Regions from separate parts of the Candidatus Pantoea communis genome, predicted to be linked through region 3. Evidence: predicted binding sites of a transcription regulator. Region 3 holds the regulator's gene; each other region holds the start of a gene.
The links. The regulator Fur, encoded in region 3, represses iron uptake genes when iron is present. The targets are predictions, from matches to a motif close to ATAATAATGAGAACNACTATCAA.
Positions count from the first base shown of each region.

Region 1 (10,115 bases), on a different contig from region 3:
GCGTGTTGCTGCTGTCGCTGCTGCTGATGGCGCTGCTAACACGACGGATGCGTTTGCTGGAGATGGGCGATGATACCGCCAGTGCGCTCGGCGTGCCGGTGGAGCGCAGTCGGCTGCTGCTGATGCTGATTGGCGTAGTGTTGACGGCGGCGTCCACTGCGCTGGTGGGGCCGATCTCCTTTGTTGCGCTGCTGGCACCACAAATCGCGCGTCGACTCGGCGGCGGCGAGAAAGGCGCGCTGCTGCTGGCGGCGCTGTGTGGCGCACTGTTGCTGATTGCGGCTGATTTTGCTGCGCAGCATTTGTTCTTGCCTTATCAATTACCGGTTGGCGTGATTACCGTCAGCCTCGGTGGACTTTATCTGATTGCGTTACTGGTGCGGGAGGCGCGACGCCAATGATCGATATCCCTTCACGGCTGTATGGCGAAGGCCTGACGCTCGGCTACGACAAAAAAGTGGTGGCAGAAAACCTGTCGGTGGCGATCCCGGAAGGTGAGCTGACAGTGATTATCGGCCCCAACGCCTGCGGTAAATCCACTTTGCTGCGCACCCTGAGCCGCCTTAATACTCCGCTGAAAGGCGAGGTGTATCTGGATGGTGAGGCGATAGCGCGTTATCCGACCAAAGAGGTGGCGCGTCGACTTGGGCTGCTGCCGCAGAGTTCCAACGCACCGGCGGGCATCAGCGTTACCGAACTGGTGGCACGTGGGCGTTACCCGCATCAAGCGCTGTTTGGCCGCTGGCGCAGTGAAGATGAAGAGGCGGTGCAAAGCGCGATGCGGGCAACCGGCGTGGCGGATTTGGCGCAACAGCCAGTGGATACCTTGTCCGGCGGGCAGCGTCAGCGCGTATGGATTGCCATGGTGCTGGCGCAGCAAACCCCGCTGCTGTTGCTGGATGAGCCGACCACCTGGCTGGATATCACCCATCAGATTGAACTGCTGGAACTGATGCAGGAGTTGAATCAGCAGCATGGCCGCACGCTGGTGGTGGTGTTGCACGATCTTAATCACGCCTGCCGTTATGCCACCCATTTGATCGCCATGCGTCACGGCAAGATTTTGGCCGAAGGCAAGCCCGCAGAGATCGTAACACCCGCGTTGATTGAACAGGTTTACGGTTTACGCTGCGTGATTGTGGAAGATCCGGTGGCGCACACGCCAATGATCGTGCCGCTGGGAAGAGGAAAGTAAGCGGTCTGGCTGCACAAAGCATGTTATCGCGGGAATCTAAATGCTGTGACCGGCACACCACAGTGGAGCATCGTGTCGGGAGGTCTTAACGCAGCGCCCTGCACAGGGCCGGCAGGTTGATCGCAGTGAGGCTTCATCCCAGCCCCTGTACAAGGCAGATCAGTTATCGCCGGGAGGCCCCTCGACCTCCCGGAAATCGGCTGACGTTAGCCTAATATCCGCTGCAACAGCGGGCCAATCTGCTCAAACATCTGCGGGGAAATAATCTCCACGTGTGCACAATCCATCGGCCAAACCTCTAACTCACCGACATACGGTGCCCAGGCGCGACGCGCATCCTGACCAGGCTGCTGCGTCTGCTCGGCGAGGAACAGTGTGGCGCGACCGTTGAAACGCGCACTGCGCGCGGTGGCCAACAGACGCACCGAACTGGCGTAGTTGGCTTCGATGGTATCGAACATCGCGCGCATCTCTTCGCCCGCCTGATGGCGCTGGGCAGCGATAAACTGCTCGCGCTCGCGATTCACCTCTTCCAGCACCGCCGGATCCAGCACATTCTCGCCACGCTTTTCATCCCAGTTCTGCGTTTCCGGCGGCCAGGTATCGAGCAGGCCGAGGAAGGCTACCTCTTCACCTGCCGCTTCCAGTCGTGCCGCAATACCTTGCGCCAGCGTGCCGCCCAACGAATAACCGAGGAAGAAGTACGGCCCGTGCGGCTGCACGTTACGTAAGGTTTGCAGATGCGCATCACACACCTCATCGAGATGTGCGCTTTGGTTCAGCGGGCTCTGGGTATCCGGCGACTGAATCCCCACCAGCGACCAGCGCTGATCGAGATAGCGCTGCAGAATACTGAACTGCCAGGCAAAACCCGACGCCGGATGGAAGCAGAACAGTGTCGGACCGTTGCCCTGACGCAGCGGCAGAACGGCTTCAAAACCTGCCTGCTGATGCGATTGAGTATCGCTCAGCAACCGGGCGAGTTTTTCCACCGTTGAAGCCACCATAATCTGCCCCACCGAAACCGGCTGTTGCAGTTCGCGGCGCAGTTGGGCAGCTAAGCGCATTGCCAGCAGTGAGTGTCCACCGAGGGCGAAGAAATCATCCTGGGCGCTGATGGTGTCACGCGCCAGCAACTGGCAGAAAGCCTGCGCCAATTGGGTTTCCAGACCGGGATGCGGTTCACGGCCCACGCTGTCAGCTGCATTTTTTGGCAGCGGTAAAGCTTTGCGATCCAATTTACCGTTGCTGCTCAGCGGGAAGGCATCGAGCTGTACAATTGCCACCGGCACCATATGTGCAGGCAGCCGTTGCGCCAGTGCATCACGCAGCGCGTCGCCATCGACAACGTGCTCTGCGACGACGTAACCGACCAGCTGACGCGCGTCACCGCCTTGTGCAGCGGCACCGCCGAGTACCACCGCGTGCGTCACCGCTTGCTCAATACCGGGCTGTGCGCTCATCACATGATCGATTTCGTTGAGCTCGATACGCTGGCCACGGATCTTCAGCTGATCGTCGCTGCGTCCGAGGTATTCCACCGCGCCGTTATCCAGCCAGCGCGCCACGTCACCGGTCAGGTACATGCGTTCGCCAGCGGCAAATGGATCGGCGATAAATCGGCTGGCGGTCAGGTCCGGGCGGCCAAGATAGCCATGTGCCAGTTGTACGCCGGTTAAGTAAAGATCGCCCGCCACACCAGGCGGCACCGGCTGCATACGCGCATCAAGAATACGAAGTCCGGTATTCCATACCGGGAAACCAATCGGCACGCTGACCCCTTCAACGGCTGCTAAAGCTTCGCCAAACGCCGGATACCAGCTGACATCTACCGCCGCTTCGGTCGGGCCGTAAAGATTGTGCAGCGGCACCTGCGTCAGTTTTTCCCATTCACGCGACAGATCGGTCGGCAGCGCTTCACCGCTACAGAAGACGTTACGTAAGCTGCCACAGCAGGCAATCGCTGGCGCACTGTCCAGCGCCGCGACAAAGGCGGCCAGCATCGAAGGGACAAAGTGCGTGGTAGTCACTTTGTAACGCGCAAACAACTGCTGAAGAGCTTCAGGATCGCGGTGCGCTTCCGGCGGTGCCATCACCAGTTGCGCGCCTACCAGCAGCGGCCAGAAGAATTCCCATACGGATACATCGAAACTGCTTGGGGTTTTCTGCAATACCACGTCGTCAGCTTGCAGCGGATAGCGATCCTGCATCCACAATAGGCGGTTGACGATCGCTTCATGGCTGACCAATACGCCTTTCGGACGCCCGGTAGATCCTGAGGTGTAGATGATGTAAGCGCCATCCTGTGGTGTCGGCTCGCTGGCGGGTGGTGGCGCGTCTGGCGCGGTATAGAGCGCATCAAAGTGCAGCTGCTTAACAGAATCGATAGCGCTAAAGCGGGCGCTCAATTCCACTGAGGTGATCAGCGTTTTGGGGGCGGCATCTTCCAGCATTAGCTGCAAACGTTCGTCGGGGTAGCCGGTATCGAGCGGCAGATAGGCCGCGCCGAGCGACACAATCGCCTGCAGTGCCAGTGAGAGCTGCACTGAACGCGGCAATGCCACTGCGACGATATCGCCGCGCTGGACGCCCGCTGCACTGAGATCCGCTGCCAGAGCATACAACTGCTGCTGCATCTCACGGTAGCTTAACTGGTGCGTCGCATCAGCCAGCGCCGGGGCATCAGGCGTACGCGCGGCCTGTTGCGCCAACAGTGAGGCCAGCGTTTCTGCCGGAACAGGGTGCGCGGTCTGGTTGATACCGGCAATTTGTACGTGCTCTTCTGTGGTTAGCAGATCCAGTTCACCCAACGCACGCTGTGGTTGCTCCGCCAGCTGATCCAGCAGCAAAGCAAAACGGCTGGCGTGGCGAATCAGCGTCGATTCGCTATAGCGCTCCGCATTCGCCAGCAACTCCAGCGTTAGTTCACCCTGTTCGCTAATGTAGATAGCGATTTCCAGATCGCGCACCGGGCCTGATGCCAGCTGATGGGTTATGCCTTCAACGCCAGCAAAATCGAGTTTATAGTCAAACATCTTCAGGTTGATCACCGGACCGTACAGCGGGTCACCATCGCCCAAACGTCCGAGATCGCGCTGTACCTGTTCCGCGTCATAACGCTGGTGGCGACGCATTTTCTTCACTTCACCTGCCAGCTGGGCAGCCAGCGCACTCAGCGGCTGGGTGGGATCGTAATGCACGGCCATCGGCAGCACGTTGATCACCGGACCGGTGGCACACAGCGCGGCGGATCCGATGCGGCGCATAAAGATGAATCCAGCGGCGAAATCATTTTGTCCGCTGAGTCGCGCCAGCCACAGCGCCACCAGCGCAAAGGCCAGGTCAGCAGCGCTGGATTGTGGATGCTGATTCACCAGGGTCTGGAAGGTGCTGCGGTCAAGCGTCACGCTGTGGCGCAGCAGATCGGTGGTCGCGCTTTGTCCAGCCAGTGGCAGCGGTGACAGCGAAGCCGGTGAGGGCAGCACTGCGCCTTTCTCGCGCCAGAAATCACCATCGCGCGTGAATGAAGAGGATTCCTGATAACGCTGGTACTCTTCGACGACTTCGCTAAACGGGATGAACGGGGTTGGCTCGGCCTCTTGCTGCTGTACGGCGGCAGTGTAAAGGTTAGCAATACGGCGAGTGATGGCGGTAAAGCTGAAACCATCCACCACTAAATGGTGATAACGCTGATACCAGAACCAGTGCTGATCGCCAATGCGATACAGCGTGTGATGCCATAAAGGTGCACCGCTCAGTACGCGTAAATCACCGTTCATGTCTTCACGCATTAACGCGCGGGCTTTGGTGGCCGCATCGGGTTCAGCGCGCAAATCAATGATGTTTGGCGCACTGAACGTCTGCGGTTGCAGCCACTGCAGTGCTTCGCCCTCGACTTCGGCAAACGCCATATTCAGCGTATCGGCTTCCTGCATGCCAGCCACGATAGCCTGCGCCAGCAGGTCTGTGTCGATGGCGCCGGACAATTCGACAAAGTGCGCTACCGCATATGCATTGTGGTGCTGGGTCAGCTGGTCGGCAATCCAGATGCCGGGCTGGGCTGCCACTAAGGGCAAGGTGTGTTGGTCGGTCATGGTTTTGTTCATCAGAGATTCAGACATCTGTGCTCCGGTTTGCGTCCTGCGTAATGAAGTTAAGTCGGATTGCGCCACAGGGCTTGCAGACCGTCGAGCAGACCACCGCGCCAGCATAGCGCGTCATGGCCGCCCTCCACCGGAAGGTAATTCACCTGATAGCCGGCAGCGGTAAGTTTTTGTTCTAATTGTTGATTGGCTTGCAGAATCAGGCCTTCACGTTTACCCGCCTCCAGCCAGAAACGCAGCGGCTGTTTCGGAGCCAGTCCGCTATCCAGCGCCTGCAACAGCCAGCCGTATGGGTTGCCACGTTCGGGCCACCAGAATGATCCAGAGAGGCTCAGCGCATTGCCAAACGTCTCCGGGAAATGCAGCGCGGCAAACACCGATGCCAGCCCGCCGAAACTTTGTCCAGCCACCAGCGTGCTATCTGCCTGTTGGCGATAGGGTGCCCATTGCGCCACCTGCGGCAGTAACTCCTGCTGCACGGCTTGCCAGAACTGCGGATTACAGGGCAGTTCACGACTACGGTGTTCACGATCGATGATGTCAATAAACAGATAAACGGCAGGTGGGAGTTTCCCTGCGTCAGTAAGTTGCTGCAATGGCCCGGCAATCGGCATTTGATTCGCCCAGAACTGCCCATCCAGCAGAATGGCCAGTGGACGTTGCGCGTTATCGGATTCGCCGGTGGCATAAATCCACACTTTGCGACTGTTACTTAGTAACGCGCTATCCCACTGATATTGTTGCAAAGAAACAGCCGATGCGCTGCCATCATCCACGGCTTGCCAGATTTGCTGGTCAGGGGCCTGCGGGAGATGCAGCGGCGAAACGCCCATGCCACGCCCACCGGCCCAGCCGCGCAGTGTATTCAGGGGATCGGCCTTCGCCGTGGGGAATTTGTCACGCCACCAGTTTCGCAAGGCATACATGTCCGCTTCACCGCTAAAGTCGGTTGCCTGCTCATCGGGCATCAGGCAGTAGCTGCCGCGCCAGTTTGATGGCAGCGCAGTTTGCCAGTACCACACATCGGTACCCGTTACGCGCACCAATGACTGCGGTGGACGTTTCTGGTGGTGATCGGTCACGCCAGTGATGTTGATCCATACACGCTGAATCGCTGACGTTTTTTCGCTGCCTTGGGGATCGCGCCAGAAGAAGGTCACCAGGCAGGTGCCATCCTGCTGAGGGTCAATTCGTGGAATACCCTGAGTTTGTTGCTCCTGCCACCAGGCTTCGCTACCGGTTACATCATTTCGCCAGGTCATAGGGGCTGCCAGTCACTGTGTAGGGAAAGATTTACATAAGATTAATAATTAATACTATTGATAACTATTTGCATTTGCAATAGGGTGTTTCCGCTCAAAAGAGCACGCTCGTTCCGCCTGACTCTTTCCTTCCTGGAAGGTTACGCAACGGATGGCACTGCCAGGTCTGGAACTGGGCGCGATAAGGACAGGGATATTCTCACCGGCTCGCCAGTTAAGAATCCAACGGCATTTTACTGGCCATCCAGGAATGAAAAACAATGACGCGTTACTCACGATTATCATTAGCTATTTTGATTGAACTGGGGCTGAGCGCCTCACTGCTCTCAGGCAGCGCCTGGGCAGCAGACACTTCCAGCAAGACGACCAGCAGCCAATCCACTACCGACGCCGAATCGATGAACGGCGGCACGTTGATGGTGACCGCCCAGCAGCAAAACCTGCAGGCCCCCGGCGTTTCCACCATCACTGCAGATGAAATTAAAAAGCATCCGCCTGCACGTGATGTCTCTGAAATTATTCGCACCATGCCGGGCGTTAACCTGACCGGTAACTCCACCAGTGGCCAGCGCGGTAACAATCGCCAGATCGATATTCGCGGCATGGGCCCGGAAAACACCCTGATTATGGTGGATGGTATGCCGATCACCAGCCGCAACTCCGTACGTCTGGGCTGGCGTGGTGAGCGTGATACGCGCGGTGATACCAACTGGGTGCCGCCAGAAATGATCGAACGCATTGATGTGATTCGTGGCCCGGCCGCGGTGCGTTACGGTAACGGCGCAGCAGGCGGTGTGGTTAACATTATCACCAGGAAATATACCGATCAGCAGTGGCACGGTTCGTGGAATACCTACTTCAATGCGCCGGAACACAAATCGGAAGGCGCGACCAAACGCACTAACTTTAGCCTCGAAGGGCCGCTGGGTGATGACTTCAACTTCCGCTTGTACGGTGGCTTAGCGAAAACCCAGGCCGATGCTTATGACATCAACGAAGGCCATGCGGCAGCGCGTACCGGTACGTATGCGGGCAGTTATCCTTCTGGTCGTGAAGGCTCGGTCAATAAAGATATCAATGCGTTACTGAGCTGGGCGTTTGCTCCGATGCAAACCCTGGAGTTGCAAGCGGGCTACAGCCGTCAAGGCAATCTTTACGCAGGCGATACGCAGAACACCAACACCAGTGCGCTGGTAAAAAGCCTCTATGGCGATGAAACTAACCGCCTGTATCGCCAGAATATCTCGTTGAAATGGACCGGTGCCTGGGATAACGGTGTCAGCACCAATACCTATGCGCGCTACGAGAAAACCCGTAATACTCGTATCAATGAAGGTCTGGCGGGCGGTACAGAAGGTATCTTCTCTAACGATGGTTTCAACACCATTCAGTTAGACGATATTTTACTGCACAGCGAAGTGAGCATTCCGTTTGAGTGGCTGATTAATCAGACGGCAACGCTGGGCGCCGAATGGAACCAGCAGAGCATGAAGGATCCCTCTTCAACCACTCAGGCGGCTAACTACGGTTCTGTACCTGGCGTGTCGAATACCGGTCGTAGCCCGTATTCACAGGCAGAAATTTTCTCGCTGTTCGCTGAAGACAATATGGAGCTGACCGACAGCACCATGCTGACGCCGAGTCTGCGTTTCGATCATCACTCGATTGTGGGTAACAACTGGAGCCCGTCTCTGAACCTGTCGCAAGGTTTGGGTGATGACTTCACACTGAAGATGGGGGCGGGCCTGGCTTATAAAGCGCCAAGCCTGTATCAGACCAACCCTAACTATCTGCTGTACAGCAACGGTCAGGGCTGTGCTGCCAGCACCGGCGCCTGTTATCTGCAGGGTAATCCCGACCTGAAAGCCGAGAACAGTTTCAATAAAGAGATTGGACTGGAGTGGAAACACGAAGGCTATCAGGCGGGTCTGACCTGGTTCCGTAACGATTACCGCAACAAGATTGAAGCGGGTTACGCAGCCGTCGGTAAAGCCTCAAACGGCACCACGGATATCTACAAGTGGGAAAACGTACCGAAAGCGGTGGTGGAAGGGCTGGAAGGTACGGTGAATGTGCCGTTCTCGGATAGCGTGAGCTGGAACAACAACTTCACCTACATGCTGCAGAGTAAGAACAAGGAAACCGGCGATCGTCTGTCGATCATCCCGGAATACACTCTGAACTCGACGCTGAGCTGGCAGGCAACGCAGGATCTGTCGCTGCAAACCACCCTGACCTGGTACGGCACGCAAACACCGAAAAAGTATGACTACAAAGGTCAACCGGTGACGGGAAGCGCGGCCGAAAGAGTGAGTCCTTACTCTATCATTGGCCTGAGCGGGACTTATGATGTGAATAAGTACGCCAGCGTCACCCTGGGTATCGACAACCTGTTTGATAAGCGTCACTTCCGCGAAGGTAATGCGCAAACCACCGGTAACGCCACAACAGGTGCCTACCTGTACGGTGCGGGTGCCAATACTTATAACGAATCAGGCCGTACTTACTACATGAGCCTCAACACTCACTTCTAAAGCAGTTGATGCGGTAAATAGCAGCGGGCAATCAGCCCGCTGCTATCTTTACGGTTGACCAGCTCCAGCCTGCCACGGTGCATCTGCACAATGCGCAGCACAATGTTCAGACCTAATCCGCTGCCACCGTAGCGCTGATCGCGACGGCGGAAGGCTTGCGTCAGTTCTTCTGCCGCATCGGCCTCAATGCCCGGCCCCTGATCCCACACCTCGATAATCACCTGCTGCTTGTCCTGCTGCATTTTCACCTTCACTTCACTGCCTTCCGGGCTGTAGCGTGAGGCGTTTTCCAGCAGATTACGCAGCATCAGGCGCAGCAACACGGCTTCACCCTGTTGCGGAATATCTTTGCCGTTCGGCCACTGCAGTGTTTGCTGTCGCTGTGCATAAAGTTCGGCCATTTCCGGCTGCAGCGGCTGCATGATGTTTTTTTGCCACAGCAACTGCTGATAGTGACCGCCTGCCAGCGCCTGGCCGGCTCGCGACAGCATCAGTAGTTGCTCCACGGTGTGCATCAACTGGTCGATACGTTCAATCAGCATCTCACTCTGCGGCACGTTCTGCTGGTGCAGCAGCTCAAGGTGCAGACGTAAACCGGCCAAAGGGGTACGCAATTCATGCGCGGCATCGGCGGTGAAGAGGCGTTCCTGTTGTAGCGTGTGGTCGAGCCGCGAAAATAGCTGATTAATGGAGGTGGTCACGGCTACGATTTCATCCATTTCTGAATAAACCGGCAGCGGGGTGAGATTATCGGCGGAGCGATGGGCGAGGCTATCCTGCAGGGATCGTAATGGACGAATGATCCAGTTAATCGCCCAGAATGACAGCAGCAGCGTCAGAGCGATCATCACCAGTGAAGGCAACAGCAGTGAAGCGATGGCTTCACGGATCTCATTCTCGACGCGGTCGTTACGCGCCTGAGCAGACAGCGTTTCGTTGACCAGGAAACTGATCTGTTCGCGACTCTCATGCCATAACCAGATGGCGCTCATCACCTGGCAGGTGAGGAGAATCAGCGCCA
Region 1 is NZ_VWXC01000028.1:38,424-48,538, forward strand. It holds gene fepG (iron-enterobactin ABC transporter permease) at 1-401, shown strand, start outside; gene F3J37_RS25225 (ATP-binding cassette domain-containing protein) at 398-1,195, shown strand; gene F3J37_RS25230 (enterobactin synthase subunit F) at 1,402-5,316, opposite strand; gene fes (enterochelin esterase) at 5,349-6,560, opposite strand; gene F3J37_RS25240 (TonB-dependent siderophore receptor) at 6,821-9,094, shown strand; gene pmrB (two-component system sensor histidine kinase PmrB) at 9,091-10,115, opposite strand, start outside.
Region 1: the regulator Fur is predicted to act here: its motif matches at 6,612-6,634, upstream of fes (enterochelin esterase).

Region 2 (10,115 bases), on a different contig from region 3:
GACAAAGCCTCTCATTTTAAGATGGCAGCTTATTGGCTGGCGATCAGAGCGGGAAGTGGTTTGATTCGGCGCAGAACGTTGAGCGCCGTTAAGCGTGAGTTAGAAAAATATTCAGATAAGGCAACGAGATGATTTCGCAAGAGAATGCTGAGCATTATGTCTGGGGTGATAACTGCGACGGTTGGTATTTAGTCAATCGTCAGGACATGTTGATTATTCATGAGAAAATGCCTCCTGGCACCTGTGAAACACGTCACTTTCACTCCGTATCCAGACAATTCTTTTTCGTTCTGCAGGGCGTCCTGACGATGGAACTGGAAGGTGAAAACCACGACATCAGGGCCCAGCAGGGTCTTGAAATCGCCCCCGGCGCAAGGCATCAAGCAAGAAACGATAGTGAATCTCCAGTGGAATTTCTTGTGATCTCCCATCCAACGCCACGAGGGGACCGTACTGATCTTTCAGCATGCTGAGTTTCAACGATAATGAACCCTCAACCCCAATGAAGGCAGGCCATGAATCACGAAAAAGAAGCTGACCATATTATTGACCTGTATCGGGAAGGTGCCGAAGTCTGGGATAACCATCGCATTAAGCACTTTATCGAGCAGCACTGGTTGGCGCGTTTTCTGGATCTGATTCCCGCTGGCGGTGAGATCCTGGATGTGGGCTGCGGCGCGGGTATTCCTATTGCGCAGCACTTTTTGCAGCAGCAATTCAAGGTCACGGGGGTGGATGCTTCCGAGCCGATGATCGCCCGCTGTCGTGAACGGTTCCCGCAAGCACAATGGCATATTGCCGACATGCGCACGCTGGCACTCGCAAAGGCTTTCAACGGTATCATCGCTTGGGACAGTTTCTTCCACCTGACGCGCGATCATCAACGCGCGATGTTTCCACGTTTTGCTCAGCATGCCCAGAACGGCGCGGCATTGATGTTCACCAGCGGGCACGGCGACGGCGAAGCAATGGGCACTTTCCTTGACCGTCCGCTCTATCATGCCAGTCTGGATCACGATGAGTTCCGCCAACTGCTGTCGGATAACAGTTTCAGCGTGGTTAATCAGGTCACCGAAGATGCCACCTGCGGTGGCAGGACGGTGTGGCTGGCTCAGAAAAACAAAACTGCTTAAAGCGCAAAATCGACGTGCTGGCCGCCAGGCATATTTACGCCAATCGTTAATTGCCCGCCCAGCGCCTCAACATAACGCTTTAAGGTGGCAATTTTCAGGTCTTCGCCACGCGCTTCAATTGCTGCAACCGACGGTTGAGCGATTCCCATGGCTTCCGCTTGTTGTTTTTGCGTTTTTTGCAGCGCCTCGCGTAACTTATAAAGTTGGGAGTCCAGGCGCATTGCCACCACTTTATCATTTACCTGAACGAGCTCCTCAGGCGTTAAATCCGCCATCAGGTCTTCTAACGTTTTCATTTTTAGCCCTTTTGTATTTGTCCTAACACTCCACACAATACATCCTTATAGATTAGAGTCTATACAAGGATATATATATTACAATCTATATTGAGCCATTCCTGACTACATAGCAGTCAAGTGCTATAAACGAGACCCCGCTTCATTAGTTTTGCGCATTCTTGTCGCGTTGTTTCAAAAATTTCAGATACATATCCGAAAAAGAGACGGCTTTGCCCCACGTTGATGACTTTGCTTAACGACTCACCGCCCCTCAATTATCCCCCACATCCCTGCAAACACCCCGCTCAGACTTTTGTTTCCCACTTCCGAAAGGTGGTTATCGTCGCGATACAGAGGCACATTCTCCCTGGCTCCGTAGCAGTAACGGCTGTCACACAATCCCTGCGTGGCATCCAGCAAGGTGATGTTAGGTGAGAGCGCCACGATCTTGTTGAGCATTGCCAGCGCGTCCTGATGACGTAATTGATACTCAGCGCGAGATTGCTGAATGGTCAGCACTTTGCCGCGCATCGCATCGCGTGACATGCGATAAATCACGTCATAACCGAATTCCGGCACCGGCGTCATGATGAATACACGATGATGGCTGGCGAGTTGTTTCACCGCCGCGCCAAAATGCTGTTGGTAGGCGTCGATGGAACTGCCGTCCTGCCTGAAGCTATAGGTCGGTGCGCTGCTGCCGCTGCCATACTCGCCGTGCAGATAAAACGACATGCGATTGATGATCAATACCGATGCGTTGGGATATTTGCGTTCAATATCAGCCATTGCCGCTTTTACAAAGCCACCGCAATCAGGGCTGGCGCGGCGTTGAATATCCGGCACTGAAGGACAGCCAGACTGTGCGATGAACACCACGCCATCCTGCGTTCCCGCGCTGGCCACAATCGAGGACAACATGGCGGCGGCGTGGCTATCACCCAGCACCACCAGATTCACCTTTCTGGCATCGCCAAATACGCACTGTGGTGATGTGCTGCCGCTGAACACAAAGCAATTTTTAGCCAGCGCAAAGCGTTGCTGTGAATAGTGATCGATTGAGGCCACCACGGCGGGCGCGCGCGAAGGGATTCCCGCCCTCGCAACGATCGTCACACCGAACAACATCACCACAGCAGCCTGTCCCAGCGCGATATAGGTTTTCCGGCTGAACCAGCTTTGCCTGTTCTCAACCCAGACGTAAGAAGCCCAACCGGCAGCCAGTGACAGCAGGATCAGTAATACCTGGCTGACGAACGTGACCGGCCAGTCCGCCAGATGCCAGAACACCCACAAGGGCCAATGCCATAAATAGATCGAATAAGACGTTTTACCGATGTGCTGCATCACGCGATGATTTAACCACCGACTGTTCTGTACCCCCGCATGAAGGATCAGCGCGGTGAACAACACCGGTATCAACGTCATGATGCCGGGCCACGCGCTATTCTCATCAAATATCAGCGCACACAAAATCAGCGCCAGAATACTCAGTGGTGGAACCCAGCCCTGCCCGCTCAGTCGTGTTTTAGGTGCCAGATACACTAATCCGCCAACCAGCATTTCCCACGCGCGGGTGGGCAACAAATAATAGGTGGCGGTGAGATGATAATCAGCAGAAACCATCGCCAGCACCAGGCCAAACGACAACAGCGCCGCTATGCTCATCACCCAGGCAAATTGCTGGCGCAGGAAACGCGCGGTGGACATCAACGCCAAAGGTAATAACAAATAAAACTGCCACTCAACGCTTAACGACCAGGTATGCAGCAGCCATTTATATACCGATCCGGTATCAAAATAACCGCCCTGTTTGAAATAGACCACATTGGATATAAAGCTGAGGCTGGAGACCGCATGCTCCGCCATGCGTTGATACTCGTCTGGCGGCATCAGGAAATAACCCATCAACATTAATATTGCGCACAGCACCATTAATGGCGGGATAATTCGCCTGCAGCGCGCGGCATAGAAAGCCATCAGTGAAAATTTCTGATGATTAAGTCGCGAGAGAATAATTCCCGTCATTAAATAGCCAGAAATAACAAAGAACACATCCACACCGAGGAATCCTCCGCTCACCTGGGTAAAACCAAAGTGGTAGAGGATGACTAACATAACCGCATAGGCACGCAGCCCGTTTATGTCAGAGCGGAAATTCATTGGGATGATCCCTGAAAGAGGTTTTCAGGATAATGTAAAGATTGTGAAAAGGCGCGGCAATCGATGAAACCGTGCCAGATGCACAACCATCCCATTACCGATGGAACTGTACACCTGGTGTTTTTTCTTAGAATAATGTCATTAGCATTTTAATTTTCATTAAGTTGTCAAAGGTGAGAACGGGGGCACCCTCTGAGAGTGATTATTGAATTAAATGGAAGGCCTTCAGGATATTCAGAATAATGGTACACTCCTATCAATAGATATTAATAAACCAGAAAAGATAAACAATTCAGCTTTATCTGGCGCTAATGCCGCAGCGGCATCCTCAAATCAACACAGTCGCATGATGTGTGGCGTCAATGTCATGGCGATGGCGATGGCGATGAGGAGTTGATGCGTCAGATTCGCGCACTGCGCGCCATGGCTAACCAGACGATTGATCCGAAGTCACGCACGCGGCTGCTCAGGTTGAGCATAATTGCAGTTGATTTAGAGAGTCCCATGAACATAAGCACATCAGGCCAAAGTAAACAGAGATAACGCAACTGGCAATCTTCCTTAGATATCTTTACACCCATAATAAGATTTATCTATATCTGAAAGTTATTAAGATCCCCTTAAGATTTTTGTGCTTCACTTATTCACTGGCGAACACCAGATTTGACGCATTGCGTTATCACAATACTCTCAATGAGCAAGGGTGAATTATGCTGATAAAACTGAAGCGCACCAGAACACACGTTGAAGATCGTAATCTCGCCCTGTGCCTGGCCACATCAGCGGGATTATTGAACGCCATGGCGTTAGCCGCCTTTGGCTTTTTCCCCTCGCATATGTCCGGCAACATCGCACAAATCTCCAGCGATTTGAATGAGATGGATATACGTAATCTTAAAGTCTTCATTGCCATGATTGGTGCCTTTGTCACCGGTGCGGTGGTGGCAAGGATTTCGGTGGTGCTTGGCGTGATTAATGGACTGCGCACCATATTTAGCTGCATTCTGCTGGTGGAAGGCGTGCTGTTAATTATGACGTCATTGTTCGAAATTTATTATTTCTCGTCGAATAATAACGGCGAAATATTGCTGCTATTGGCCTTTTTAATGGGTGTACATAACTCCACCTCGACGCAACTTTCGAACGGCCGTGTACGATCGACCCATATTACCGGCACACTAACCGATGCAGGTATCTCTATCGGTTCGGTATTTGTTGCATTATTACGCCGCGATCCCTCCAAAAACATCCGTGCCTTTAAACAGCAGCTGAATACCCATCTGGTGACCATTTTCTCCTTCCTGACCGGTGGCATTGTCGGCCTGCTAATCTTCAATGCTTTAGGCTTCGGGTCGCTGATTGGCCCCGGATTGATTTTGGTGGTGATTGCCACGCTTTCGATCATTTTCACGCTTTATAAAGTGAAGCGTCGCGGTTACGCCAAAGCGATTCCTTCTTAAGACGGAATCAGCAGTAGTCATTCTGCGATGCAGGCGATATAACAAAAGCAGGACAATCTCATCGCAGAGGACGACATGGCGCTTTCACACGAATTGATTTTAATCTACACCACCTATTTTGTTGCCACCGCCAGCCCTGGCCCGAGCAATATGGCGATCATGGGCACGGCGATGAAGAGAGGACACGGTGCCGCACTGGCGCTAGCAAGTGGTGTGATCAGCGGTTCGATGATGTGGGCGCTGCTGGCAGCCTGCGGCGTGTTAACCGTACTGGCAACCTTTGCTCAGCTCTTGATTGTGCTGAAAATCGGCGGTGGCTTATATCTGCTGTGGCTGGCCTATAAGGCGGGTAAATCGGCTTTACGCCGTCCTGATGCGAATGAATTAAGCGCCAGCGGCGACAAAGTCGCCTTTATCAGGCTGTTTCGTCAGGGTATTTTGATGCACGTTGGCAATCCTAAGGCGATTCTCACCTGGGTGGCGATCATGTCGGTGGCACTGAAACCGGATGCAGCGACTTCAACCTTACCGATGATCATCGCCGGTTGTGCCACGATCTGCGTGCTGGTGTTTTGCGGCTATGCGCTGTTGTTCTCCACTGCGGTCATGGCGGCATTTTATCGCCGTATCCGCCGTGGGCTGGATGCGCTGCTGGCGTGCTGCTTCGCCGTTGCGGGATTGAAACTGGTATTTAGCCGGAATTAAACGGGGGCGGTGCTGGCAAGCGCAGCACCGCTTGCAAATCAGGAGTTGTTTGGCGCAGCGGCCTGGGTTTCGCTAAAGGTCGGCTTCTGACGCGTCACCGAATAGACCACGTTCTTTGGGCCTTTGGTGTCGGTGGTCACATCCACCGACGCGATGGTCACCCTGCCAAATCCGAACAGCGTCTGCACGTAACCACCGACCTGGTGTTTACCTTCACTGACGCGGATCTCTTTATTCTCGCCTTTTTGCAGCAGCCCGGCATCCTGACCATCTACCGTCACGTAAACGGAAGACCCGTCATCGGTACGCGTGATCAGATGAGAAACGTTGATCACGGTCGGGCCGCTATCAAACTGGGAAGGAATGTTGTCATTCTCGATGGGCGCAGCAGCTGGAGCGTCAGCTTGCGCGGTAGCGTTGCTGTCTGCGGCGTGACGTGCACAACCGGTAAGCATGAGTGCGGCCGTCAGAGCGGCCAGAGTGAAACGCGAAAACATCGTGACGAAAAACCTTTTGCTAAATGAGAAGCGATTATTTTAGCGTGCCTCGCGGAGTGATGACAGTCACACAAATCCAGTATTTTCCGAAAACCTGTCTCCAGGTGTTTCATCTGCAGGAACACAGCACGGAATGCAAATGGGTAAAACCAGGGCACCCGCAAGGACGCCCTGCCTTATCACGCTTACCAGCTGTAGCTGACAGACGCCACAATCGAACGACCGCTGCCGTAGAAGCATGCGCTGGTGTTGCTGCATGAGGCAACATAGTGCTTGTCGGCCACGTTGTTGACGTTCAACTGCAGCGTGGTGCCACGCAGTGAGTTAGCCGCTTCGCCCAGCTCATATTTCGCCATCACGTCATACAGCGTGTAGTGCGGAACCTTGTCCTGACCGATGGAATCCGCCCAGGCGGTGCCGGTGTAACGCACACCGCTGCCGAGCGTCAGACCGTTCAGAGCACCACTCAGGAAGCTGTAGCTACCCCAGGCAGATGCGGCATGGCGCGGAATGCTGGAAGGCGTTTTGCCAACCTGCGCCGCGGTGTTGCTCTCCTTGGTTTCCGCATCGGTAAAGGTATAAGCCGCCATCACCTTAATTTCCGGAGTGATTTGCGCGTGCGCTTCCGTCTCGATCCCTTTGGACTTCACCTTACCGATCTGCTCGTTGTAACCCAGTTCGCTGTTGTAAGAGGTGATGTTTTTCTGTGTGATATCAAACGCGGAAACCGTAAACACTGCATCCCAGCCCACAGGTTGATACTTGATACCGATTTCCGTCTGCTCGCCGGTGGTCGGTGCGAACGGATCGCTACCCGGCGCACCGGTGCTCAGATTGGGTTCGAACGAGGTGCTGTAGCTGATATACGGCGACAGGCCATTATCGAAGGCATACAACAGACCGGCACGGCCGGTGAACTTGCTGTCATTTTGCTGGGTGGTGGTGTTCTCAATGCGGTCCTGCGTGCGCACTTCTGACCAGTCCTGGCGACCGGACAGCAGCAGATTCCATTGATTCCATTCCAGCTGATCCTGCAAATACACGCCAACCTGATCGAGCTTTTTGCGCGTGCTGGTGTTCAACGCCAGATCGCTCTCATTGATCGTCACACTGGTTGGATTCGCCCAGTCGAGAATGTACTGGTCACCGCTGTCGCGCCACAGTTTGTTGTCGACATCGCTCCATTTGTAATCCAGCCCGCCCAGCACGGTATGCGCAACGTTGCCAGTATCGAACGTTGCTTTCACCTGGTTATCAATGCCCAGTTCTTTGGACTTGATTTTGTCATGCTGCGGACGACGGTTGATCTGATGGTCACTGCCATCCACATCGAAGGTATAGACCAGGTATTTGTACGACTCATCCATGTTGCTGTAACGCATATTCTGCGTGAAGCTGATGTTATCGTTAAAGTTATGCTCGAAGATGTAGCCAACAGAAGTCTGCTCGCGTTTCGCTTCGTTAAAGCTCGGGTCGCTGACGTTGAAATCGTAAGGAATGTAGCCCGCGCTGGTGTTAAACAGCGTGCCGTTGGCAGGCAGGAAGTTACGATATCCGGCCTTTGGCTCGTTCTGGTACATGGTCAGTAGGGTAAAACTGGTGTCCGCGTTTGGCAGCCAGGTCAGCGCCGGGGCAATGGCCATGCGCTCCTGTTTGTTATCTTTCACGAACTCATGTTTGGTGCTGGCAATACCGTTGAGACGATAAAACAGCGTGTTGTCGTCATTCAGTTTGCCGCCGAAATCAAACGCCGCTTCGCCCAGATGCTGATTACCGGTGCTGAGCTGAACTTTATGAATGCTCTGCGCGGTTGGGCGCTTGCTGGTCATCGCGATGACACCGCCGGGGTTAACCTGGCCGTACAACACCGATGCCGGGCCATGAATCATCTCCACACGCTCCAGCAACCATGGGTCGATCTGTCCTGCCGCGCCAGCCTGGCCGGATAAGCCATAGCTCAAGCCATCGAGGAATTTCGGTGCATAGCGGAAACCACGCGCGATGATCTCATCGTTACGGTTCGAGTTGCCACGGTAGTTGGTCAGCACGCCGCTAGTGTAGCTCAGAGCATCCGCTACCGACGGCGCTGCCTGATCGTCCATCTGCTCACGCGTAATCACCGAAATCGATTGCGGGGTTTTACGCAGTGGGGTCGAGGTTTTCGTTCCAGCAGCGCTCTCTTTCGCCACATAGCCTTGCAGCGGAGACGTCACGCTTTCACGCGTATCTGCATTCACGGTGATGGTTTCTTCCGCCGCGACGCTGAAAGTAGCAGGCGCCACCAGCAGAATTGAGGCCAGTGACAGGTGAAGACGGGAGAATCTGAACGGAAGTGCCACAGCAGGTATTGCTAAATTTTTTGCTTTAACGGACATAGTTGCCATCTCTATTTCAAACTGCCTTGTCGATGAAATAATCCGTCCATTCCCCTTCACCCAACGGCGAAAGCTGTAACGGATTGAAATATAACTTCCTCTGATAAAACTCGGCCCTGAATCCCCCTTAAAAGCCTATTTCATAATAATCATCTGAAAATAGGGGATTTATTCGGCGCAAAAATAATATTGCAAATGTAAATCGTTATCAATAGCATTTGCATTACGTTTGTTAATGTAAAGTCTTTGAAGAAAATGTGGAGAGAGATTGCAGGATGTTTCTCAGTAACTCAGAACAAATGACGCAAATCTGGTTGCCCACTGGAACAGTTACCCAGTGGTTACAACAGGACGATCTCGGCAGCCATCGCTGGTGGGAACAGCTTCATCAGGCGGGTACGCCGGTGATTGAGCATGAGGCAGATGGCGAAACGCGCATGCATTTTTTCTGGCGCGATCCAGAAGGCCGTTCCGAGTTATCGTCTACCAAAAAGGTGTATATCGATATAAACGGCGTCACCGATCATCACAGCCAGGCGCCTGAATCCCTTGTTCGCGTCGGCAACAGTGATGTCTGGCATTGGTCGACGCAGATCGAATCTGACTGGCGTGGCAGCTATAGCCTGATCCCGGTGACCGCTGAGCATTTGCCCCCGCTGTTCTGCGGCAGTGACGAAACCTGCCGGGTGCTGCAACGCAAATGGTGGATTTCGCTGATGCCACTGGCGATCCCCGACATGCTTAATCCTTCGCCCCCGTTTCTTAGCAGCCGCCGTTTTGCGCTGAGTAATGCGCATATGCCCGACGCGCCGGATCAATCTGCCTGGCAACAGTTGGATGCCGGATTGGCCGACACCTGGCCAGATGGCCTGCAAACTTTGCAGTGGCACAGCGATCTGCTCAACGTCACGCGTCACGTCTGGCTTTACACCACCGGACAGACTGCGCAACCGGATCAGCGCCCGCTGGCGATTCTGCTGGATGGGCAGAATTGGGTATACGGGCAGCCGATTTTCAGCGCCCTCGATCAGAGCACCGCAGCAGGTGAACTGCCGCCTGCCTGCTGGTTATTTATCGACGTGATCGATAGCCAGCATCGCGAGATTGAGCTGCCCTGCAACGAAACCTTCTGGCAGGCGGTGCAACAGGAGCTGTTGCCGCTGGCCCGTCAGCATGCCGCGTTCAGCCATGATGCCAGCCGCACGCTGGTGGCCGGTCAAAGTTACGGTGGCCTCGCGGCGCTCTATGCTGGCCTGCATTGGCCTGAGCGTTTTGGCCGCATTCTCACGCAATCCGGCTCGTTCTGGTGGCCGCACCTGCAATACATCCGCGATTACGCTAACCGTGAACGGCACGCTCCGGGTCTGCTGTTGCAGCGCTTACAGGACAACGCCCTGCCCGCTGGCAAGTTGAAGATTTTTCAGGAAGTCGGCGATCGCGAGCAGGACATGTTGTTCGTGAATCAACAAATACGTCCCGCACTCGAAGCCGCTGGACATGAACT
Region 2 is NZ_VWXC01000003.1:203,214-213,328, reverse strand. It holds gene F3J37_RS06935 (hypothetical protein) at 1-132, shown strand, start outside; gene F3J37_RS06930 (cupin domain-containing protein) at 129-473, shown strand; gene F3J37_RS06925 (class I SAM-dependent DNA methyltransferase) at 516-1,133, shown strand; gene F3J37_RS06920 (helix-turn-helix domain-containing protein) at 1,130-1,429, opposite strand; gene F3J37_RS06915 (acyltransferase family protein) at 1,673-3,574, opposite strand; gene F3J37_RS06910 (hypothetical protein) at 3,789-3,971, shown strand; gene F3J37_RS06905 (YoaK family protein) at 4,285-5,034, shown strand; gene F3J37_RS06900 (LysE family translocator) at 5,110-5,739, shown strand; gene F3J37_RS06895 (hypothetical protein) at 5,778-6,236, opposite strand; gene F3J37_RS06890 (TonB-dependent siderophore receptor) at 6,422-8,611, opposite strand; gene fes (enterochelin esterase) at 8,887-10,115, shown strand, end outside.
Region 2: the regulator Fur is predicted to act here: its motif matches at 8,807-8,829, upstream of fes (enterochelin esterase).

Region 3 (10,115 bases):
TATCAAGGACAGTGCAACCTGCGTTTTGACGATACTAACCCGGTGAAAGAAGACCTGGAGTTCGTTGAATCCATCAAGCGTGACGTGCAATGGCTGGGCTTTGAGTGGAGCGGCAACATTCGTTACTCCTCAGACTATTTCGACCAACTGTTTAACTACGCCGTTGAGCTGATCAATAAAGGTCTGGCTTACGTTGATGAGTTGTCTGCTGAAGAGATCCGTGAATATCGCGGCACCCTGACTGCGCCGGGTAAAAACAGCCCGTACCGCGACCGCAGCGTGGAAGAGAACCTTGCGCTGTTCCAGAAAATGCGTGATGGCGGTTTCGAGGAAGGTAAAGCTTGTCTGCGTGCCAAAATCGACATGGCATCCAGCTTCATTGTGATGCGCGATCCGGTGCTGTACCGTATTAAGTTTGCCGATCACCATCAGACCGGCAGCAAGTGGTGCATCTACCCGATGTACGACTTCACGCACTGCATTTCGGATGCGATCGAAGGCATTACCCACTCATTGTGTACGCTGGAGTTCCAGGACAACCGTCGCCTTTACGATTGGGTGCTGGACAACATCACCATTCCGCAGCATCCGCGCCAGTACGAATTCTCGCGGCTGAATCTGGAATACGCGGTGATGTCGAAGCGCAAGCTGACGCAGTTGGTCACCGAGAAAGTGGTGGAAGGCTGGGATGATCCCCGCATGCTGACCGTTTCAGGTCTGCGCCGTCGTGGTTACAGCGCGGCCTCGATTCGTGAATTCTGCCGCCGCATCGGCGTGACTAAACAGGACAATATCGTTGAGATGGCGTCGCTGGAATCCTGTATTCGTGACGATCTCAATGAGAACGCACCACGCGCGATGGCGGTACTTGACCCGTTGAAAGTGGTGATCGAAAACCTGCCCGCCGGCCACGAAGAAACGCTGACCATGCCTAATCATCCAAACAAGCCGGAGATGGGCACGCGTGAAGTGTCGTTCAGCCGTGAAGTGTGGATCGATCGCGCTGACTTCCGTGAAGAAGCCAACAAACAGTACAAACGTTTGGTTCTGGGCAAAGAAGTGCGTCTGCGCAATGCTTATGTGATTCGTGCTGAGCGTGTGGCGAAAGACGAAGAGGGTAACATTACCTGCATCTATGCCACTTGTGATGTTGACACCCTGAGCAAGGATCCGGCGGATGGTCGCAAAGTGAAAGGTGTGATCCACTGGGTTTCCGCCATTCATGGACTGCCAGCTGAGTTCCGTCTTTACGACCGTCTGTTCAGCGTGCCAAACCCCGCGGCGGCTGAGGATTTCCTCACCACCATTAACCCGAACTCGCTGGAGATCAAACAGGGCTTCGTGGAGTCTGGTTTGCGTGAAGCGGCCACTACCGCAGCTTATCAGTTTGAACGTGAAGGTTATTTCTGTGCCGATAGTGTCTACTCACAGCCGGGTAAATTGGTGTTTAACCGCACGGTTGGACTGCGCGATACCTTCGCGAAGATTGGCGAGTAATATCTTTCGTCGATTGCACAATATGATCATGAAAGGGCGAGCAATCGCCCTTTTTTATTGCCTGTAATTCGCCACGGGCAATCAATTATGCTGAAGGCGGCAAGCTGAGCTTGTTGTCTATTTTGCGACAATTCTGACTTTAGCAAAATTAACCCATTTGCGAGTGTGAAAAATTGTATTTCAGGTAGGCTATGCGCTCTAAATAGAGCTCTGCGGGTTATCAAAGGAAAAAAAATGACAAGTCTCGCCCTGGAAGCTAAGCATAGTGTGGTGGTATTACATCAGCTTATTGAACGTGTTTTTAACCAGGTAGAAGGCAGTGATGACAGCATGGAACTGCTTTTGTCACACTTTCACCCGGATTTCAAAATGGTGACGCCGCTGGGTAAGCAACTGGATCTGAATGAGACCGAAGTGCTGTTTCGCAAACTGCACGGTCAGCGGGAAGGGCTGCGCATTGCCACCAGTGAGCATGCCATCATTTCTCAACAGAGCCAGGAAGTGACGATTCAGTATCGTGAACTGCAGATGTTGAACGGCACCCATCAAACGCGCATCTCTTTGGCTGTGCTGGATTGCAGCACCACCATTCCTCGCTGGCGCTACCTCCACGAGACCTTTATCGCTTGATAACAGGCATAAAAAAACCGGTGACCAGCACCGGTTTTTTTATATTGCATAGCACACTCAATTACTTATCGTGGAGCGTCTCGTCTTCGCGGCAGTCTCCCAGTGCACAGTGGCCGTACAAGTACAGGCTGTGGTTACTGAGTTTAATGCCATGGCGAGTGGCAATCTCACGCTGACGCGTTTCGATTGATTCATCGCTGAATTCGATCACTTTGCCACAATCCAGGCAGATCAAGTGGTCATGGTGATGCTGCTGAGTCAGTTCGAATACGGATTTGCCGCCTTCGAAGTTATGACGGGTGACGATACCCGCGTCATCAAACTGGTTAAGAACGCGATATACCGTTGCCAGGCCAATCTCTTCGCCCATATCGATCAGGCGCTTATACAAATCTTCCGCACTGACGTGATGGGACTCGGGGCCCGGTCCCTGAAGCACTTCCAAAATTTTCAATCTTGGCAGAGTGACTTTCAGGCCAGCCTTCTTCAATGCGGAGTTGTTGTCAGTCATTCGGATATTGTCCTGTTACTTTGCATGTCACTTACGGCGCAGGGGCCTTGAATGTTTAGGTCACACGTATTCTCATTTGCGTCTCATTATAGAACTCAAGCAGTGAAATGAAAACCGGGGTATCGCGCAAATCAACAAAAGTCGTAAGGATAAACATCGCCTACGTCAGCGCGGAACGGTGTGGTTTGGGTTTCCATTTCACTCAGCCTCAGTCAACAATCAGAGGAATAAGCGGATGACCATTGCGGGTATTCTACAGATTTGCGGGGAAAAGTTAAAAAACCGTAGCTATTATTTTTATAGGAAATTCCTTTGTCCCAATGTGAGCCAGCGCTCACATTGGGGAGGCGAGGCATCAGGCTTCGATGATCTCTTTTAACTGCAGCTCATCAAAAATCTGTTTCACCCAGGCATCAACACGTTCGTTGGTCAGCTCAGGTTGACGATCTTCGTCAATCGCCAGGCCGAGGAAGTGTTTGTCATCGGCCAGACCTTTTGAGGCTTCAAAATGATAGCCCTCAGTCGGCCAGTGGCCCACAATCACCGCGCCGTTTGGTTCAATGATGTCGCGAATCGTGCCCATCGCATCACAGAAATATTCTGCGTAGTCTTCCTGGTCGCCACAACCAAACAGCGCCACCAGTTTGCCATTAAAGTCGATCTCTTCCAGCGTAGGGAAGAAGTCATCCCAGTCACACTGTGCTTCGCCGTAATACCAGGTAGGAATGCCCAGCAGCAGGATGTCGAACGCTGCGAGATCTTCTTTAGTGCTCTTAGCAATGTCATGCACTTCGGCGACATCTTTACCCAGTTGTTTCTGGATCATTTTTGCAATGTTTTCAGTGTTGCCGGTATCGCTGCCGAAGAAAATGCCTACGATTGCCATGGGTTAAGTAACCTCTTAAAGCCTGATTGTGAAAGTAAGTCAATTGACTGCACATGTTAGCGAATGATAGCAGACCGTTGAAAAGGGCGGAACGAGTAAAGCCTGAACTTTGTGTTCCTGCGTGCGGTCAGCGCGCTAAGACAGTTTGAGTTGCGCCAGCAGCATTTGTTCAATCAATTCGCTGCGGCTGATGTTTTGTTGCTCGGCCAGCGTGTTCAGGGCGTCAACCGCTTCGCTGGACATTTTCAGCTCAACACGACGCAGCCCTCGCACTTTATCGCGCTTGAGCTGGTTACGTTTGTTGATACGCAACTGTTCGTCACGTGTCAGCAGGCTGGTTTTGGGTCGACCAGGACGCCGCTCGTCTGCAAAAAGATCAAGCGTGGTACGGTCAGTCTGTTCTTTTGCCATGATTAGTGAAACTGAGTGGGCGCGAACGGCGGAAAGGCGCTGCGCGATTTATACATTATCGGCCCGACCGCGGCGAAAAAATCATCCGCGGCAAATTTTTAGCGCGACATCATACTCCAGCGCCATCCGCGACGCCAACCCTAAACCGCATACGGCAAGCTTTTGCTTTTACAGGTTAAAAAAACGACGAACTGCGCGCAAAACCGCATCAGGTTTTTCGGCATGGACCCAATGACCGGCCCCGCTAATCACGTGTGCGTGTGCCTGCGGGAACTGACGCAGCAGTGCATCGCGGTGCTGATTGTCGAGGTAAGGAGAATCGCCACCGCGAATAAACAATGCGGGATGTGGCCAGGCGGGAACTTCTTCCCAGCCAGAAATCGTGGTGTAGTTGTCCCACAACACCGGCACGTTAAAGCGCCATTCGCCCTCGACAAAGGACTTGAGGATAAACTGAATCACCCCCTCTTCGGCGACATGTTGGCGCATCACCTCGGCCGCTTCACTGCGACGCGTCACACCCGCGGCGGTGACGGCGCGAATACCGGCAAAGATTTCATCGTGGCGGCGGGTTTGGTAATCCACGGGCGCGATATCGATCAGCACCATCTTCTCAATACGTTCGGGGGCCACGGCACTCAGTGCCATGGCGATCTTACCGCCCATCGAGTGGCCTATCACGCCAGCGCGTTCAATCTGGTGTGCATCCAGCGTCTCAACGATATCTTGCGCCATGGCGTGATAATTCATCACCTCACTGCGCTCAGATAAACCATGGTTGCGTACGTCCACTTGTAACGTGGGGCGAGCATCCCGTACGCCGCGTGCCAGCACGCCAAGGTTATCCAGGCTGCCAAACAGGCCATGAATTAACAGAATCGGGGACGCTTCAGGGGGAGATTGTTCAGTTTGCAGACGGGCGTTCAAAATCATGGCTAAAGTTCTTACGGTTGTGACCTTGGCTTAGGGTATCATGGATTCACCTGTCCAGGAGCCAGCCGGCCAGGCATTAGGGCATATTCCGACTTTTGCCCTGAAACGACGCCAGCGCTATCGGCTGCCACGGATTTAACTTTATAATCCTTATGTTAGAGCCCGCTCACGTTTTGCACAGCTCGATTTTGCTAAGGCCGTTGCAATAAAGCGTGGTTCTGTCATTTGCCAGAATTGTACGGAATAAGATGAAAACGATTGAAGTTGACGAAGAACTCTACCGTTATATTGCCAGCCACACGCAGCACATTGGTGAAAGCGCCTCGGATATTTTGCGCCGCATGCTGAAGTTTACCGCGGGCCAGACCGCACCGACTGCACCTGTCGCTGCGGCTTCGGCTTCGGTCAAGGAAGCGCAGCCAGTGCGCAGCGAAGCGCGTCCTCAGGATCGCGTACGCGCCGTGCGTGAACTGCTGCTCTCTGATCAGTATGCTGAGCAGAATAAGGCGGTTAATCGCTTTATGCTGGTACTGTCAACGCTCTATCGTCTTGATCCAGCAGCCTTTGCTGATGCGACTGCCTCGCTGCAGGGCCGCACTCGCGTCTATTTTGCGGGTGACGAGCATACGCTGCTGCAAAATGGCACCCATACTAAGCCGAAGCACGTTCCTGGCACACCGTACTGGGTGATCACCAATACCAATACAGGCCGCAAATGCAGCATGGTGGAACACATCATGCTGGCGATGCAGTTCCCTCAGGAACTGACAGAGAAAGTTCGCGGCACCATTTAAACTGAAGCGTCAGGGAGAAGCGCCAATGGCCAATCACCCCCGTGCCGGGCAGCCTGCCCAGCAGAGCGATTTGATTAACGTTGCACAATTAACCTCGCAGTATTACGTCCTGAAGCCCGATGCGGCTAACCCGGACCATGCGGTGAAATTTGGCACTTCTGGCCACCGCGGCAGCGCGGGACGCCAAAGCTTCAATGAAGTGCACATTCTGGCGATTGCGCAAGCCATCGCAGAAGAGCGCAAAAAGAATGGCATCACCGGTCCGTGCTATGTGGGTAAAGATACTCACGCACTGTCTGAGCCGGCGATTCTGTCGGTGCTGGAAGTGCTGGCGGCGAACGGTGTAGATGTGATCGTGCAGCAGGATAATGGCTACACGCCAACGCCGGCGATCTCCAACGCCATTCTGGAACACAACAAACGCGGTGGCGCGCAGGCGGACGGTATCGTCATCACGCCTTCACACAACCCGCCAGAAGATGGTGGCATCAAGTACAACCCGCCAAACGGCGGTCCGGCTGATACCAACGTCACCAAGGTGGTGGAAGATCGCGCTAACCAGCTGATCAAAGGCGAACTGAAAGACGTGAAACGTCTGCCGCTGGATCAGGCCTGGGCAAGCGGCCATATCGTTGAGCAGGATCTGATTCAGCCCTATGTTGAAGGTCTGGCTGAAGTCATTGACTTCCCGGCAATCCAGAAAGCGGGCCTGAAAATCGGCGTTGATCCATTAGGTGGCTCCGGTATCGCTTACTGGCAGCGTATTGCTGAGCACTATAAGTTGGATCTGACCATTGTTAATGATGCGGTCGATCAGACCTTCCGTTTCATGCATCTGGATAAAGATGGCGTGGTGCGTATGGACTGTTCGTCTGAGTGCGCGATGGCGGGTCTGCTGGCGTACAAAGATAAGTTCGATCTGGCGTTCGGTAACGACCCGGATTACGACCGTCACGGCATCGTCACGCCTGCTGGCCTGATGAACCCGAACCATTATCTGGCTGTAGCGATCAACTACCTGTTCCAGCATCGCCCGCAGTGGGGCAAAGATGTGGCGGTGGGTAAAACCCTGGTCTCCAGCGCGATGATTGACCGCGTGGTCAACGACATCGGTCGCAAGCTGGTTGAAGTGCCTGTCGGCTTCAAATGGTTTGTTGATGGCCTGTTTGATGGCAGCTTCGGTTTCGGCGGAGAAGAGAGCGCGGGTGCTTCCTTCCTGCGCTTCGATGGCTCAGCCTGGTCGACCGATAAAGACGGTATCATCCTGTGCCTGCTGGCAGCCGAAATCACTGCGGTGACCGGCAAGAACCCGCAGCAGCACTATGACGAACTGGCAGCACGCTTCGGCGCGCCAAGCTATAACCGTCTGCAGGCGCCGGCGACCTCAGCGCAAAAAGCGGCACTGTCTAAGCTTTCGCCGGAAATGGTGAGTGCTGACACGCTGGCGGGCGATCCGATTACTGCACGTCTGACCGCTGCACCGGGCAACGGCGCGTCAATCGGTGGTCTGAAAGTGATGACCGAAAACGGTTGGTTTGCTGCGCGTCCGTCAGGCACGGAAGACGCTTACAAAATCTACTGTGAAAGCTTCCTTGGCGCTGAGCATCGCCAGCAGATCGAGAAAGAAGCGGTAGAGATTGTTAGCGAAGTGCTGAAAAACGCGTAATTAAACGTCGAGGCGCGCTATGTGCGCCTTTTCACGCGTTTTCCATGGAACGACCCACGTGACAACATGGGTCGTTTTTTTATGGCATAAACCGATAGCCGATACCGGTTTCGGTCAGCAGATGGCTGGGTTGGGTGGGATTGCTTTCCAGCTTCTGACGAAGATGTCCCATATAAATGCGCAGATAGTGGCTGTGCTCCACCGCATTCGGCCCCCACACCTGATTCAGCAACTGACGCTGCGTCAGCACTTTTCCGGCATTGTTCAGCAACAAACTCAGCAGGCGAAACTCGGTGGGCGTCAGGTGAATTTCCTGTTCGTTACGCAGCACGCGGCGCGCAGCCAGATCGACACTCACTTCCCCAAATTTCACGATCGGCTCAGGCTGGCTGCTTTGATGGCGACGTAACGCCACGCGCACGCGGGCCAGTAACTCGCCGATACCAAACGGCTTAGTCAGATAATCATCTGCACCGGCATCCAGTGCATCGATTTTGTCCTGCTCATCACTGCGCGCAGACAGCACAATCACCGGCATGCTGCTCCACTGGCGCACTTCACGGATAAAGTCGTTGCCGTCACCATCCGGCAGCCCAAGATCGAGGATCACTAAATCCGGCTTTCGTGTCGCTGCTTCAATCAGCCCGCGCTGTAATTGCTCCGCTTCCACAATTTTCAGACCTTCGCTTTCCAGCGCCAGGCGCACGAAACGGCGAATCTCTTTTTCATCTTCAACAATCAAGATGGTCGTCACGCTGACTCCTGCCACAGGTAAAGTTAACACGGCACTTTATCAAGAATTGGTCACCGCGTCCGTCATGATGTTTGTAACCTTGCGAGATCCCTACGTTTACAATTATGTAACTTACTTTCAGCTTAAGCCGTAAAGCACAAAAAAAGACCAAAATTAGTGGTCGGATGAGTAGTAAAATTACACAACCAGGCGTAATATCTGAGGCAGATCACATTTCAACGCAAAAATTACCCCAGGAGGCAATCATGTATCAGGCATATCCACTCTATAAAATCGTGTTGCGCCGTTTTCTGGCGGTATTGGTCGGCATACTTGCCTTGCCCGTCATGCTGTTCCGCCAGGATCGTGCCCGTTTCTATAGCTATCTGCACCGCGTCTGGTGTAAGACCAGCACCAAGCCAGTCTGGCTGGCGCAGACAGAAGCGATAGGCAGCATCCACTGGTAAGCGTTTCAACGACTCCTTTAGAACCCGGCAGCTTCAATCAAGCGCCGGGTTTTTTTATTCTAAACTTTGTCTGTATTCCCCGGTTACCCGCTGTTATCCCTCGCCGTTTCAGCTACACTTAAACCTCTACAAGAATTTGGAGGTTGTACAAGTATGAGCGAAAAAATTCCTGTCGGTATCAGCGCTTGCCTGCTCGGGGATAAGGTCCGTTTTGACGGTGGCCACAAGCGTTTCGCTTTTGCAACTGAAGAACTGACTCCCTTTATCCGCTTTGAACCGGTGTGTCCGGAAATGGCAATTGGCTTGCCCACGCCGCGTCCCGCACTACGTCTGGTCAAAGAGTCGGATGATCAAATCCATCTTTGTTTCAGTAAAGATGGCGGGCAAGAGGTGACCGATGAGATGGAGCGCTGGTCGGCCGATCGCGTGAAATCCCTGCATCACCTTTGCGGCTATATTCTCTGCGCAAAATCACCCAGCTGCGGTCTTGAGCGCGTGCGCGTCTATCAGCCCGATACCAATGACAATCGCAAAGCGGGCACCGGCGTATTCACTGCCTTTCTGCAAAAAGAGATGCCATGGCTGCCTTTAGAGGAAGATGGCCGTTTGCATGATGATGCTATCCGCGAAAACTTTATGGGCCGCGTGTATGCGCTGCATGAGTTCAATGAAATGTGGCGCAGCGGTTTAACCCGCCACAAGCTGATCGCCTTCCACAGTCGATACAAGTTGCTGCTGCTGTCGCATGCGCAGGATGAGTATCGCGAGATGGGACGCTTTGTGGCCGCGATGGAGCAGTGGGATTCATTGGATGATTACGCCTATGAATACCGGATTCGCCTGATGCATTTGATGTCCCATCAGGCTTCGCGTCGTAATCACACCAATGTGCTGATGCATGTACAGGGCTACTTCCGCCCGCAGTTGTCCTCACCACAGCGCCAGGAACTGGCGCAGCTAATCGATCGTTATCGCACTGGCGTCCAGCCACTGTTGGTTCCCATCACCATGCTGAAACATTACATGGCGGAGTATCCGCATCCGTGGCTGGCGCAGCAGCGTTACTTTGATCCTTACCCGGAAGCGCTGCGTCTGCGCTACGGACAATAATCCCGGAGCATTATGACCACCCACTTAGTCTGGTTGCGTAACGATCTGCGCATCAATGACAACACTGCGCTGGCTGCTGCCTGCCGCGACAGCCATGCCAGGGTGCTGGCGCTGTTTATTGCCACGCCTAAACAGTGGCAGCAACACCATATGGCACCGAAGCAGGCGGCCTTCATTCACCAGAATCTGTGTGCGTTGCAAGATTCACTGGCCGAGCGCGGTATTCCGTTGCATTACCATCAGTGCGATGACTTTGCTGCTTCTGTGGATTACCTGAGTGCGTTTTGCGACCAGCATCAGGTGGATGAGTTGTATTACAACTATCAGTACGAGATTAATGAGCGCGAACGTGATGCGACCGCCGAAAAGCGTCTCGATGCTCAGGGAGTAATTTGCCAGGGCTTCGATGACAGCCTGTTATTGCCGCCTGGCAGCGTGCAGACCGGCAATCACACCATGTTTAAAGTCTTCACACCG
Region 3 is NZ_VWXC01000005.1:64,756-74,870, forward strand. It holds gene glnS (glutamine--tRNA ligase) at 1-1,497, shown strand, start outside; gene F3J37_RS08830 (hypothetical protein) at 1,732-2,127, shown strand; gene fur (ferric iron uptake transcriptional regulator) at 2,189-2,638, opposite strand; gene fldA (flavodoxin FldA) at 2,994-3,524, opposite strand; gene ybfE (LexA regulated protein) at 3,660-3,935, opposite strand; gene ybfF (esterase) at 4,104-4,868, opposite strand; gene seqA (replication initiation negative regulator SeqA) at 5,117-5,662, shown strand; gene pgm (phosphoglucomutase (alpha-D-glucose-1,6-bisphosphate-dependent)) at 5,688-7,328, shown strand; gene kdpE (two-component system response regulator KdpE) at 7,408-8,082, opposite strand; gene F3J37_RS08870 (YbfA family protein) at 8,328-8,528, shown strand; gene F3J37_RS08875 (YbgA family protein) at 8,682-9,638, shown strand; gene phrB (deoxyribodipyrimidine photo-lyase) at 9,651-10,115, shown strand, end outside.